DNA from 3 places in the Billgrantia sp. C5P2 genome. Region 3 is predicted to be linked to each of the others. Evidence: predicted binding sites of a transcription regulator. Region 3 holds the regulator's gene; each other region holds the start of a gene.
What was found. The regulator FNR, encoded in region 3, switches genes on or off when oxygen is low (the NO sensors DNR and NnrR bind a similar motif). The targets are predictions, from matches to a motif close to TTGATNTANATCAA.

Region 1 (4,319 bases), 780 kb from region 3:
TGCCACGGCTGGCGCGGATGAAGGCGCGTACGCGAGGCTCGTGGATCAATTGGGTGGTCAATGACAGGCGCTTGGGTTCGGGGCGCAGCAGTACCGTGATCACGCCAACGCCGACCAGTACCGCCATGGCCAGGTAGGCAGCCTGCCAGGAGAACCACGAAGCCACGTACAGGGCACCGGCTCCGGCGGCCAGCAGCCCGCCGCGATAGCCGATGATATAGGTGGAGGCCATGGCCGCCTGCATGTCATCCGGCGCCGACTCGATGCGGAAGGCGTCGATGGCGATGTCCTGGGTGGCCGAGCCGAAGGCCACCAGCAGGGCGAAAGCGGCCACCAGCGTCAGGTTCTGCTGTGGCTCGAGGCTCGCCAGGCCCACCAGGCCGCCGATGATCATGGCCTGGGCCACCAGCATCCAGCCGCGCCGTTGGCCTAGAGCGCGCGTCAACACCGGCAACGCCAGGCGATCCACCACCGGTGCCCAGAAGAACTTGATCGAATAGAGCATGCCGATCCAGGCGAAGAAACCGATGGCGGCCACCTGGACACCGTCGCTGCGCAGCCAGGCCGACAGGGTCGAGAATACCAGCAGGAACGGCAGGCCGGCCGAAAAGCCCAGGAACAGCATGGTGATGACGGGGGCGCGTAGATAAATGGCCAGGGCAGCTCCCCAACTGCGCTGAGCGGTAGGGATGGTCATGCGTGGCGAAACTCCTTGAAGAACAGTGGCCAGGGGCGGCCTGCTGCCAGCAACAGTGTTAGAATGGCCCACCGCGCGGTGGAGGTGGGCGGCCCAGTAGGCCCCAACTTCCGGCCGCTCGATTGTTGCAGAGCCCCGGCATTGATGCCAGCAGGATATCCCGGTAGGAGGCCTTCATGAGTCACAGCGAACGTCAGCCGATCGACGACGAGCACGACAGCCTGCCGCGTTGGTACGTCGTGCAATGCAAGGGAGGCGAATCCTTCCGTGCCTCAGAGCATCTGGCCAACCAGGGGTATGAGCTGTTCCACCCCATTCTGCAGGTGCAGAAGAAGCGCGGTGGCAAGCTGGTATGGCTGGACGAGCCGCTGTTTCCCCACTACCTGTTCATCCGCCTCGACCGTATTGCCAGCAACTGGCGGCCGATCCGCTCGACCCGGGGCGTACTCCGGATCGTCACTTTCGGCGACCACCCGTTGCCGGTCGACGACGAGTTGGTGGCAATGCTGCGGGAGCGAGGCGCCCAAGGGCAGGAGAATGTCGCCAACGTCTATTTCCGCGCCGGCGAGAAGGTAGAGATCACTGAGGGGCCGTTCAAGGATCTGCAAGCGGTCTTTGCCAGCCACAAGGGCGACGAGCGGGCTATCGTGCTGCTCAACCTGCTCAATCGACAGCAGCAACTGGAGATGCCCGTGGCGAACCTGCGCCCGCGGACTTGATCCCTCCTGGCGCCAGCCTCGCCAACCGACCAAAGGAGACCGCCATGAATATTGCTCCGCAGCGGGTCGTTACCCTGCACTACATGCTCAGTGACGAGCAGGGCCAAGTGCTCGACGACTCGCGTGCCCGTACCAAGCCCCTCGAGTACCTGCATGGCCACGACAACATCATGGCGGGCCTCGAAAGGGCTCTGACGGGCTACGCGGTCGGCGACAAGTTGAGCGTGACACTGACGCCACGCGAAGCCTACGGTGAGCGCAACGACAGCCTGATCCAGGAGGTCGGCCGCGGTGCCTTCCCCCAGGACGACCTGGCGCCTGGAATGCGCTTCCAGACCCCCGGCGACGACGGTCCTCAGGTCGTCACGGTGCTCGAGGTGCGTGACGACAGCGTGCTCATCGACACCAACCACCCCCTGGCCGGGCACACCCTGAGCTATGCACTGGAAGTGCTCGACGTGCGCGAGGCGACTCGTGCCGAGCTGGCCAAGGGACATCCGCTTCCCGCGGGTATCGAACCGTCCCAGGTCGAAGATCGCAAGGCTCCCTGACCCCTCAAGAAGCTCGAATCCGCTCGAAAAACTGACCTGTGTCAATTCGTTGCGCGGCACTCGCCGCGGCCGAGGCGGAATTTGATTCAGGTCAGTTTTCCATGTGCGTCAAACGGCTAGAGTGAACCCATCACATCAGGTGACGGGGAGAAACCACCATGTACTGGGATGATGCAGTCGTTTTCGGGCTGGTAACCGTCGCGATGATGGTCGCTTTCATGGCAGGTTGGATCGGCTTCGTGATTCGCGATCATCGTCGCAAGCGCAAGCACTGAGCCAGTCTGCAGAGCAAGTCGTCAGGGGAGGGGGGAGTTTTCCCCCCAGTAGCCGGCCCAATTGGGCCGGCATTTTTATTTCCGATGATTTGCCACGTCGCATCAGCGCCCGACCCACCAGTGGTCGGTCCAGGCACGCATCACCCGCTCGGGATACCAGGTCTGGCCCAGGCTGCCGTTGTAGCGGGCCAGTGCACGGGTGAGGTCGCCACGTTCGACGGCCAGATAGTGCGCAAGTATCGTGCAGCCGTAGCGAAGGTTGAGCCAGGGATCCATCAGGTCGTCGGCACTGCGACCCAGCTCTCCGATCCAGAACGGCATGATCTGCATCAGCCCCACCGCGCCGGCGGAGGAGACGGCATCGGCGCGAAAGGCGCTCTCGACCTGAATCACCGCCAGGACGATTTCAGGCGCCAGCCCCGCCAGCCGGGCCTCGTGGTAGATACGCGTGAGCATCTCGCCGCGCAGGGCCTCGTCGCGCACGAAGCGTGCGAGCTTGGGCTCCATCTGGCTCATCCACTGGCGTGCCGCCCATATCTGGTCTGGCGAGGGCGGCGTGGTGACCAGCGTGTCGAGGGTCTGGCGCAGCGAAGGGGGGATGTCGGGCTCCACCCGAATCCGCCGAGCGGGCGGGGCCTGCAGGGCCACGGGCAAGGCGTCGAGAAAGCCCGATTCCCCACCGTCGGTAGTCTCGCCTTGCTCCCGCGCGGAAGTTGGCTGGGTGCCAAGCAGGCTGGCCGCGACCAGCAACACCGCGGCCAGCCGACGATTACACCCCGGTCCGCTCGCGCAGGAATTCGACGATGCTGTCGGCAGGCACCATGGTCGCTTCACTGTCACGCCGTCCCTTGTACTCCAGTTCGCCATTGTCCAGTCCGCGGTCGCCGACTACCAGTCGATGGGGAATGCCGATCAGTTCCTGATCGGCGAACTTCACCCCGGGGCGCAGGTCGCGATCGTCCATCAGCACGTCAAGGCCGGCTGCGGTGAGGGCCTGGTAGAGCCGCTCGGACTCCTCCCGCACGCGCTGCGACTTGTGCGCGTTCATCGGTACCAGGGCGACCTGGAAGGGCGCGATGGCGTTGGGCCAGATAATGCCGTTCTCATCGTGGTTCTGCTCGATGGCGGCGGCGACCACGCGGGTCACGCCGATACCGTAGCAGCCCATCCAGGGGTGGGCTGCCTTGCCGTTGTCGTCGAGCACCGTGGCGTTCATTGCCTCGGAGTACTTCTTGCCCAACTGGAACACGTGACCGACCTCGATACCACGCTTGATCGAAAGCGTGCCCTTGCCGTCCGGCGAGGGGTCGCCCTCGACCACGTTGCGAATGTCGGCCACCTTGGGCAGTGCCGCGTCGCGCTCCCAGTTGATGCCGAAGTAGTGCTTGCCATCGACGTTGGCGCCGGCACCGAAGTCGCTCATCAGGGCCACGCTGCGGTCGATGATGATCGGCATGTCGAGGTTCACCGGGCCCAGCGAGCCGGGGCCGGCGCCGACCACGGCGCGAATCTCTTCTTCCGTGGCCATGGTCAGCGGTGCGGCTACCTCGGGCAGGTTCTCGGCCTTGACCTCGTTGAGCTCGTGGTCGCCGCGCACCAGCAGGGCGATCAGGCCGCCCTCGGTAGCGCGCACCATCAGCGTCTTGATGGTCTTCTCGATGGGCAGGCCGTGCTGTTCCACCAGGGCGGCGATGGTCTTGGCGTTGGGCGTGTCGACCAGGCGCAATGCTTCGCTCGGCGCGGCGCGCTCGGCATTGGTGCCCAGCGGCGCAGGCAGCGCCTCGGCCTTCTCGATATTGGCGGCATAGTCGGATTCGGTGGAGAACGCGATATCGTCTTCGCCCGAAGCAGCCAGCACGTGGAACTCGTGGGAACCGGTGCCGCCGATGGCGCCGTTGTCGGCCAGGACCGGGCGGAAGTCCAGCCCCAGGCGAGTGAAGATCCGCACGTAGGCGTCGTACATCGCCTGGTAGGTCTCCTTCAGGGAGTCCTGGTCGATGTGGAAGGAGTAAGCATCCTTCATGATGAACTCACGCGAGCGCATCACACCGAAGCGCGGGCGGATCTCGTCGCGGAA
Region 2 (4,319 bases), 1.1 Mb from region 3:
CATACCATATACAAACATTCGCCCCTGAATGTTCCCTTGAGGAGACGACATTGTTACTTCCCCTGTTGGCCGTTGTCGCGGGTCTTGTATTGCTGGTCTGGAGCGCCGAACGTTTCGTCGACGGTGCGGCGGCAACGTCCCGGCGTCTCGGGGTGTCACCGCTGCTGGTGGGGATGCTGGTGATTGGCTTTGGCACCTCCGCGCCCGAGCTGATGGTTTCCTCGCTGGCGGCGAGTCAGGGCAATCCGGGGCTGGCGCTAGGTAACGGCTACGGCTCGAATATTGCCAATATCGGCCTGATCCTGGGTCTCATGGCGGTCATCTCGCCGCTGGCGGTGCACTCCAGCGTGATTCGGCGTGAACTGCCGGTTCTGGTTGCGGTGACGTTCTTGTCGGCGCTGTTGATGTGGGGCGGGCTGATCGGTCGTGTCGAGGGCAGCCTGCTGCTCGTCTTGCTGGCGGCCATGATCGGTTACAGCATCTGGCAGGCGCGGCGCGGCGACCCCGACCCGCTGGCCGACGAGACCGAGGAGAGCCTGCAGGCGCATCCGATGACGCTGCGTGCCGGCGTGATCTGGACGATCGTCGGGCTGGCGCTGTTGGTGCTGAGTTCGCGCGTGCTGGTGTGGGGGGCGGTGGAGATTGCCGTCGGTTTCGGTGTCAGCGACCTGATCATCGGGCTGACCGTCGTTGCCGTCGGTACGTCACTGCCGGAGCTGGCGTCCTCCTTCAGCGCCCTGCGCCGGGGCGAGCACGACCTGGTGGTCGGCAACGTGGTGGGGTCCAACTTGTTCAATACGCTCGGTGTGGTGGGGCTGGCCGCGGTCATTCACCCCATCGAGGTAGGCACCGAAGTGCTGCTGCGTGACTGGTCCCTGATGACCGTGATGACGCTGCTGATGACCGTCTTCGCGATTGGCTGGAAGGGGCGGCCGGGGCGCATCAACCGGCTCGAGGGTGCGATGCTGTTGGCGTTGTTCGTCGGTTACACCGCGTTCATGGTGCACCTGGTCCTGCGTAGCGCCGGCGCGCTCTAGGGCTGGCTGCGACAACCCGACACAGCAAGAGACGGGGACCCGGCTCGCGCGCTCTAGTAGGCTTGGTGGCAAGCACAGAATGCAGTGACGAGTATTGATCCAGGGCAGCGCCATGGCATGTAGGGTTTTGTAAGTATCGACGCCCTGCATGCCTCCGTGTTCTAGGCTCTTGGAACCCCAGCCGTGTATCGAGGTGAAATGCGTCACGACATGTCCAGGAAGGACGTGGTCGGAAGCACAACAACGGCACCCCGTGTGCTTTCGCATCCCTTGAGACGTTGACTCTTCGCAGCCGAGAGGTACGTCATGGAGCTTGATCCCGTATTGCTTTCGCGATTGCAATTCGCCTTCGTCGTTTCCTTCCATGCCATCTTTCCGGTCTTCACCATCGGCCTGGCATCCTACATCGCCGTGTTGCGTGGGCTCTTCTACAAGACCCAGAACCCGGCATGGGATCGCCTGGCGCTGCTGTGGACCCGGGTCTTTGCCGTCGCCTTCGGCATGGGGGTGGTGTCCGGCATCGTCATGTCCTTCCAGTTCGGCACCAACTGGAGCAATTTCTCCCAATCCGCCGCTAATTTCATCGGGCCGTTGCTGAGCTACGAGGTAGTCACCGCCTTCTTCCTCGAGGCTGCGTTTCTCGGTGTGCTGCTGTTCGGGCGCGACAGGGTGCCCCAGGGCGTGCATCTGTTCGCTGCGATCATGGTGGCGCTGGGAACCTTCATTTCCACGTTCTGGATCCTGGCGGCCAACAGCTGGATGCACACTCCCGCCGGCGTCGACTTCACCGGCGGCACCTTCCGGGTCACCTCGTGGACCGAGGCGATCTTCAACCCGTCATTCCCGTATCGCTTCGCCCACATGGCCATTGCGTCGTTCATCACCGGTGGCTTCGTCGTCGCCGGGGTGAGCGCCTGGTACCTGCTGATCGGTCGTGACGTCGAAGCCAACCGCAAGGCACTCTCCATGTGCCTGTGGATGCTGCTGGTGTTGACGCCGACCCAGGCGCTGGTGGGTGACTTTCACGGCCTCAATACCTTCGAGCACCAGCCGGTCAAGCTCTCCGCCATGGAGGGCAACTGGGAGACCCGCCGCGGTGCGCCGTTCCTGCTGTTCGCGCTGCCTGACCAGGAGGCGCAGCAGAACCGCTTCGAGATCGGCATTCCCTATGCGGCGAGCCTGATCCTGACCCACGAGTTGGACGGGGAGATCCCGGGGATTGTCGAGGTGCCGCCAGAGGAGCAGCCGCCGGTGGCGATCGTGTTCTGGGCGTTTCGCGTGATGGTGGGGCTCGGCCTGCTGATGATCGCGGTCGCCCTGGTGGGGCTCTACCTGCGGCGTGGTGGGCGTGTCTACCAGGCGCGTCCTTACCTCCAGATGCTGCGCCTGATGTCCGTCACGCCCTTCGTTGCCGTGCTCGCCGGCTGGATCACTACCGAGTCGGGCCGGGCGCCGTGGCTGGTCTACGGCATGATGACCCACGCCGAGGGGGTGACCCCCTCGCTGACCGGCGGCATGGCACTGTTCACGCTGGTCGGCTACATGGCGGTCTATGCGGTGATCTTCTATGCCGGCACCTACTACCTGACACGGGTCATCCGCTACGGCATGCAGGATAAGGACGACGACAAGGTGATCGACGACTTCGAGACGCCCAAGCGCCCTTGGTCGGCGACCCACACGCCGTTCGACGACGACCCGACCGAGAAGAGGGCCTGATCATGGAAATGTTCGATCTATCGCTGATCTGGGCGCTGATCATCGGCTTCGGCATCATGATGTACGTGCTGATGGACGGCTTCGACCTGGGGCTTGGCATCCTCTTCCCGTTCGCTCCCGACGAGGATGCCCGCGACGTCATGATGAATTCCGTCGCCCCGGTGTGGGACGGCAACGAGACCTGGCTGGTGCTGGGCGGGGCCGGGCTTCTGGGTGCCTTTCCTCTGGTCTATTCGGTGTTCCTGCCGGCACTGTACATCGGTGTGTTCCTGATGCTAGCGGGCCTGGTGTTTCGCGGTGTGGCCTTCGAGCTGCGCTTCAAGTCGAGCCGCGACCGGCGCGGCCGGCGGCTTTGGAACCTCGCCTTCAGCGGCGGCTCCGCGGTGGCGGCTTTCGCCCAGGGGGCTGTGGTGGGCACCTACATCCAGGGCTTCGCCACCGAGAACAGGGTCTTTGTGGGCGGTCCGTTCGACTGGCTGACACCGTTCACGGTGCTGACCGGGGTCGGCATCATGATCGGCTACGCGCTGCTGGGAACCACCTGGCTGATTCTCAAATCCGAGGGCTACATCCAGCAGTGGGCCTATCGGCTGACCACGCCGCTGCTGCTGGCCGTACTGGTGATCTTCGGCATCATCAGCATCTGGACGCCATTGATGAATGTCATCGTGTGGGAGCGCTGGTTCGGCCACCTGCACGTGATCTGGGTACTGCCGGCGCTGACTCTGCTGTGCATGTTCACGGTGTATTGGGCCTCGCGCCGCGGCCACGAGGTGTTGCCGTTCATCGCGACGCTGGGCATCTTCCTGTTCACTTACCTGGGCCTGGTGGTCAGCAAATGGCCCTGGATCGTGCCGCCGAACTACACCATCTGGGACGCCGCCTCGGCGCCGGAGTCACAGCTCTTCCTGCTGATCGGCGTGCTCTTCGTGTTGCCTTTCGTGTTGGTCTACACCTTCTGGTCCTATTGGGTGTTCCGCGGCAAGGTGCGGGTCGGCGAGGGCTACCACTGAGCCGATGATGCCCGACACCCATTCGGCCTCTTCACCGCGTCACTGGCTGGCGGCCCATGCCGTCGGCCAGCGCCGCTGGCTGGGGCTGGCGGCTGCGGCCGGGGTCGCCGTCGGTGCACTGACGATCACCCAGATGGCGCTGCTGGCCTGGATCGTCAGCCGCCTGCTGGTCGGTGGCGATTCCCTGGCTGCGCTGACCTGGGCCTTTCTCTCGCTGGTCGGCGTACTGTTCGCGAGGGCGCTGTGCCAGTGGGGCCAGGAAGTGGCCGGCCAGGAAGCGAGCCTGCGCATCCGCCACGCGATTCGTGGCCAGCTACTGGACCATCTTGCCGCCATGGGGCCGGTTCGGGCCGGCGCAAGGCATAGCGGCGCGCTCGCCAACCAATTGGTGGAGCAGGTCGAGGCGCTGGACGGCTACTTCGCTCGCTTCCTGCCCCAATTGCGGCTCAGCGTGATCGTCCCGCTGTCTATTTTCCTCGTGGTTGCATGGCTCGACTGGCTGGCGGCGCTCTTCCTGCTGCTTGCCGCCCCCTTGATACCGCTCTTCATG
Region 3 (4,319 bases):
TGATGCCGGTGGTGAAGATTCCCCAGGCCATCGGCCTCGGCGCGGTATGGGGCTGGCTGCCCTGCGGACTGGTCTACTCGATGCTGGCCTGGAGCCTGGCCACCGCGGATCCACTGCGTGGCGCGGCGCTGATGGGCGCTTTCGGGCTCGGCACCCTGCCCGCGCTGCTGGTCACCGGCTTCGCCGCCCGCCAGTTGGGTGCGCTGATCCGTCACCCGGCGACCCGCACCATCGCCGCGCTCACCATCATCGCCTTCGCTCTGTGGCAGGTGGTTGCCCTGCTGCCGCATGCTGCGTTGGGTCATTGAGCAACTGACCGGCACATGACTTTCACTTCGTTTGACGCAGCTCAATCCACCTTGGCCAGCGTCCCGCTAAATTGTGTCAATGTTAGCCTTTCGGAGTGCCATCATGTCCGTTCCCGCGATGTCAGTGCATCGAGAGATGGCCGATCCTTTCCCCTGGGACGAGGCACTGCTACGGCGCTACGATACCCATGGACCGCGCTACACCTCCTACCCCACCGCCAATTCGTTCAGTAACGATTTCGACGCGCTGGCCTACCAGGACGCCCTCGCTCGCAGCAACGCCGGCGGCAGGCCACTGTCGCTCTACGTGCACATTCCCTTCTGTCGCAAGGGCTGCCACTACTGCGCCTGCCACAAGATCGCGACCAAGGCCACCCGCGTTGCGGAGCCCTACCTGTCGCGCCTCGACCGCGAGATGGTACTGATCAAGCCCCACCTGGATACGCGGCGGGAGGTGGCCCAACTGCACTGGGGTGGGGGTACACCGACCTTTCTCAGCCTCGATCAGATGAGCGACCTGATCGACCGCCTCGATGCCCGCTTCGGTCTTTCCAGTGCCCGTGAGCGTGACTATGCCATCGAGATCGACCCGCGCGAGGCCGACGTCTTCACCCTGCGCCACCTGCAGGCACTGGGCTTCAATCGTCTGAGCCTCGGCGTCCAGGATCTCGACCCCAGGGTGCAGCGCGCCGTGAATCGGGTCCAGCCCCGCATCCTTACCGAGGTGCTGCTCGACGAGGCCGACCGCCTCGGTTTTCGTTCGCTCAACCTCGACCTGATTTACGGCCTGCCTCTCCAGACCCGCGACAGCTTTGCCGCCACCCTGGAACAGGTCATCGCCATGGCGCCGGCGCGCCTTTCGGTCTACAACTATGCCCACATGCCCCAGCGTTTCGCGGCCCAGCGCCGTATTCGCGCCGAAGACCTGCCCGGGCCCGAGGAGAAGCTGGCGATATTGCGCACCACCATCGCCATGCTGACCGAGGCAGGCTACGTGCACATCGGCATGGATCACTTCGCCCGAACCAGCGACAGCCTGGCCATCGCCCAGCGCAACGGTACCCTGCAGCGCAATTTCCAGGGCTACTCGAGCCATGCCCAGTGCGACCTGGTGGGGCTCGGCGTCTCGGCCATCTCCTGCGTCGATGACGTCTACGCCCAGAACCATACCCGCCTTGCCGACTACGAGGCCGCCCTCGACGGCAGCCAACTGCCCACGGCAAGGGGCATCCGGCTGACCTTCGATGACCGAGTCAGGCGGCATGCCATCGAGCGCCTGATGTGCGACATGACGCTGGATCTGGACGAGCTGAGTGAAACCTTCGGCATCGATGCCCCTCGCTATCTGACGGAGGCCCTGTCCCGACTGGAGCTCCCCCAGCGTGACGGGCTGGTGACCGTGGAAGGCCATCGGGTGGTCGCCACACCGATCGGGAGGTTGCTGATCCGGCACCTCGCCATGGCCTTCGATGCCCGGCTGCCGCCAAGGCTCGACACCCAGTTCTCGCGTATCGTCTAGATACGCGGAGTGTGCCGGCCGGGCCTAATCTTATTGCGGCCAAAGGTCGCAAGGGGCATTTCACCTGCTTCATTAATGTTCCATAATGCCTCCATGACGATGATCAAGGAGGTGGAGCATGCCGGTCAACGCGGCCAATGCGCTCGGCAAGCGGCGCTCACTGCTGCATGAAACCCGCTGTCAGAACTGCAGCTTGAGTTCGCTGTGCCTGCCGCTCGCTCTGGAACTCGAGGACATGGAGCAGTTCGATGCGATCATCAAGCGCCGCTCTCCATTGAAGAAGGGCGAGTCGTTGTTCCGCCAGGGTAGTGGTTTCAGCAGCGTTTTTGCCGTGCGCTCCGGCAGTCTCAAGCAGGTTACCACCGAGGGTTCGGGTGACGATCAGGTCACCAATTTCTACTTGCCCAGTGAGCTGGTCGGCCTCGACGGCATCGACGAGCAGATCTATCCCGGCAGCGTGATCGCGCTGGAAACCACCACCGTGTGCGAGATCCCCTTCGACCGGCTTGATTCACTCTCCGAGCAATTACCCGAGCTGCGCGGTCAGCTCTACCGCAGCATGAGCAAGGAACTGCGCGACGACCGCAAGATGATGCGCCTGCTGTCGCGCAAGACCGCCGATCAGCGCCTGGCCAGCTTCTTCTCCAGCCTCTCGGACCGCTTCCGTCGCCGCGGCTATTCGCCCTACAGCTTCCGCCTCTCCATGTCGCGGGCCGACATCGGCAACTACCTGGGTCTGGCGGTGGAAACGGTCAGCCGTATTCTGGGGCGCTTCCAACAGCAGGGGCTGGTCGAGGTCTCCGGTCGCGAGGTGAATATCCTCAATCTGGAAGCCCTGGTGGCCCAGGCGCAGGACGAACACTGAGCCCATAACCGCCCCGAACGAAGAGACCCGCCCGGCAATGCCGGGCGGGTCTCTCTTTGGGCAGGACGAACCGGCCGATCAGTTGCTGCGCGATAGATCCAGCGCGTCGATCCGGCGCTCGCGCAACCGGGCCTGCTTGGTCTCGAGCCCTTCGAAGTCGAACAGCTCGCGGTCGGCCAACTGAGAGGGCGCCACGTTGGTCACCGCCTTGAACATGGATTCGATGCGCCCGGGGTGCTTACGCTCCCACTCGGCCAGCATCTCCTTGACCACCTGGCGCTGCAGGTTGGGCTGGGAACCGCACAGATTGCAGGGGATGATGGGGAAGTCCATCAACCGGGCGAATTCGGCGATATCCGCCTCGCGGCAGTAGGCCAGGGGGCGGATGACGATGTTCTTGCCGTCGTCGGAGAGCAGCTTGGGAGGCATCGCCTTGAGAGAGCCACCGTAGAACATATTGAGGAACAGTGTCTCCAGGATGTCCTCGCGATGGTGCCCCAGTGCCACCTTGGTCGCGCCGATCTCCTCGGCGAAGCCATAGAGGGAGCCGCGACGCAGCCGTGAGCAGAGCGCGCAGGTGGTCTTGCCCTCCGGCGTCTTCTCCTTCACCACCGAATAGGTATCGCGCTCGAGGATGTAGTACTCGACGCCAACGGAATCGAGATACTCGGGCAGTACATGCTCGGGGTAACCCGGCTGCTTCTGGTCGAGATTGACCGCCACCAGCGAGAAGTTCACCGGCGCATTGCGCTGCAGGTTGCGCAGGATCTCGAGCATGGTGTAGCTGTCCTTGCCGCCCGACAGGCAGACCATGACCCGGTCGCCTTCGTGGATCATCCCATAGTCGATGATGGCGTTGCCCACCTGGCGGCGCAGGCGCTTCTGCAGCTTGTTGAATTCACGCCGGGCTCTGGCATCGAGTGCGTCCAGCGGCGAGGGCTCCTCGCTCTGATTGCCCGGCGCCTGGCAAGCATCGGGGCCGGCGGCAACAAGGGGATCGAAAATCATGGCGTCTTGCATGGTCACGGGCTGCCAAGGCATGGTGGATGACGGGGGCCATCCTACCATTGCCTCTGCCCCGAGGCGACGCCACGGCGACGATTCACCGCGTCAGGCCTCGCGGCGGTCCTGCATCCCGGCCCGCTCCACGCGCAGGTACATCAATGCCGTGGTCACGGCGTCGCCGAGGGCGGTATTGCGCCCCATGACCGGCACACCCAAGGCCTCCGCCACCGCCTCGAAACGCTGCGCGCGCGGTTCGGGTTCCATGACACTGCGACGCTGCTGCCGGTGGTACAGCTGCGCCACATCGATGCCGCTGTTGGGAAGGTCGAAGCCGAAGCGCGGACGAATCTGGCGATTGAGAATGGCCAGGTCGAAGTCGAGCCGCCAGCCCAGCAGTGGCCGGTTGCCGATGAAATCGAGCAGCGTCACCAGCGCCTCGTCCAGGCTGATGCCGTCATCCAGATCGATACCACGCAGGCCATGCACGCGGATCGAATCGCCAGTCAGCGTGGCGGGGCGCTTCAGGCGCAGGTCCAGCGATTCACTGGTCAACACCCTGTCACCGCGCACCTTGACCGCGCCGATGGATACGGGCTCGGCGGTACGGGTATCGACACCGGTG

Region 1: ccoM (cytochrome c oxidase subunit CcoM) is a predicted target of FNR. The motif match lies at 1,999-2,012, and genes of this name have one in related genera.
Region 2: ACRWQA_RS11245 (cytochrome ubiquinol oxidase subunit I) is a predicted target of FNR. The motif match lies at 1,132-1,145, and genes of this name have one in related genera.

What each region holds. Positions count from the first base shown of each region.
Region 1 covers NZ_CM128542.1:2,797,350-2,801,668, reverse strand. Annotated here, with positions in the region: gene ACRWQA_RS12990 (AmpG family muropeptide MFS transporter) at 1-697, opposite strand, end outside; gene rfaH (transcription/translation regulatory transformer protein RfaH) at 874-1,416, shown strand; gene ACRWQA_RS12980 (FKBP-type peptidyl-prolyl cis-trans isomerase) at 1,461-1,967, shown strand; gene ccoM (cytochrome c oxidase subunit CcoM) at 2,126-2,242, shown strand; gene ACRWQA_RS12970 (lytic transglycosylase domain-containing protein) at 2,345-2,995, opposite strand; gene ACRWQA_RS12965 (proline--tRNA ligase) at 3,012-4,319, opposite strand, start outside.
Region 2 covers NZ_CM128542.1:2,440,332-2,444,650, reverse strand. Annotated here, with positions in the region: gene ACRWQA_RS11250 (calcium/sodium antiporter) at 51-1,037, shown strand; gene ACRWQA_RS11245 (cytochrome ubiquinol oxidase subunit I) at 1,344-2,756, shown strand; gene cydB (cytochrome d ubiquinol oxidase subunit II) at 2,759-3,769, shown strand; gene cydD (thiol reductant ABC exporter subunit CydD) at 3,774-4,319, shown strand, end outside.
Region 3 covers NZ_CM128542.1:3,580,452-3,584,770, forward strand. Annotated here, with positions in the region: gene ACRWQA_RS16515 (sulfite exporter TauE/SafE family protein) at 1-308, shown strand, start outside; gene hemN (oxygen-independent coproporphyrinogen III oxidase) at 412-1,827, shown strand; gene fnr (fumarate/nitrate reduction transcriptional regulator Fnr) at 1,946-2,692, shown strand; gene ttcA (tRNA 2-thiocytidine(32) synthetase TtcA) at 2,771-3,712, opposite strand; gene ACRWQA_RS16535 (3'-5' exonuclease) at 3,803-4,319, opposite strand, start outside.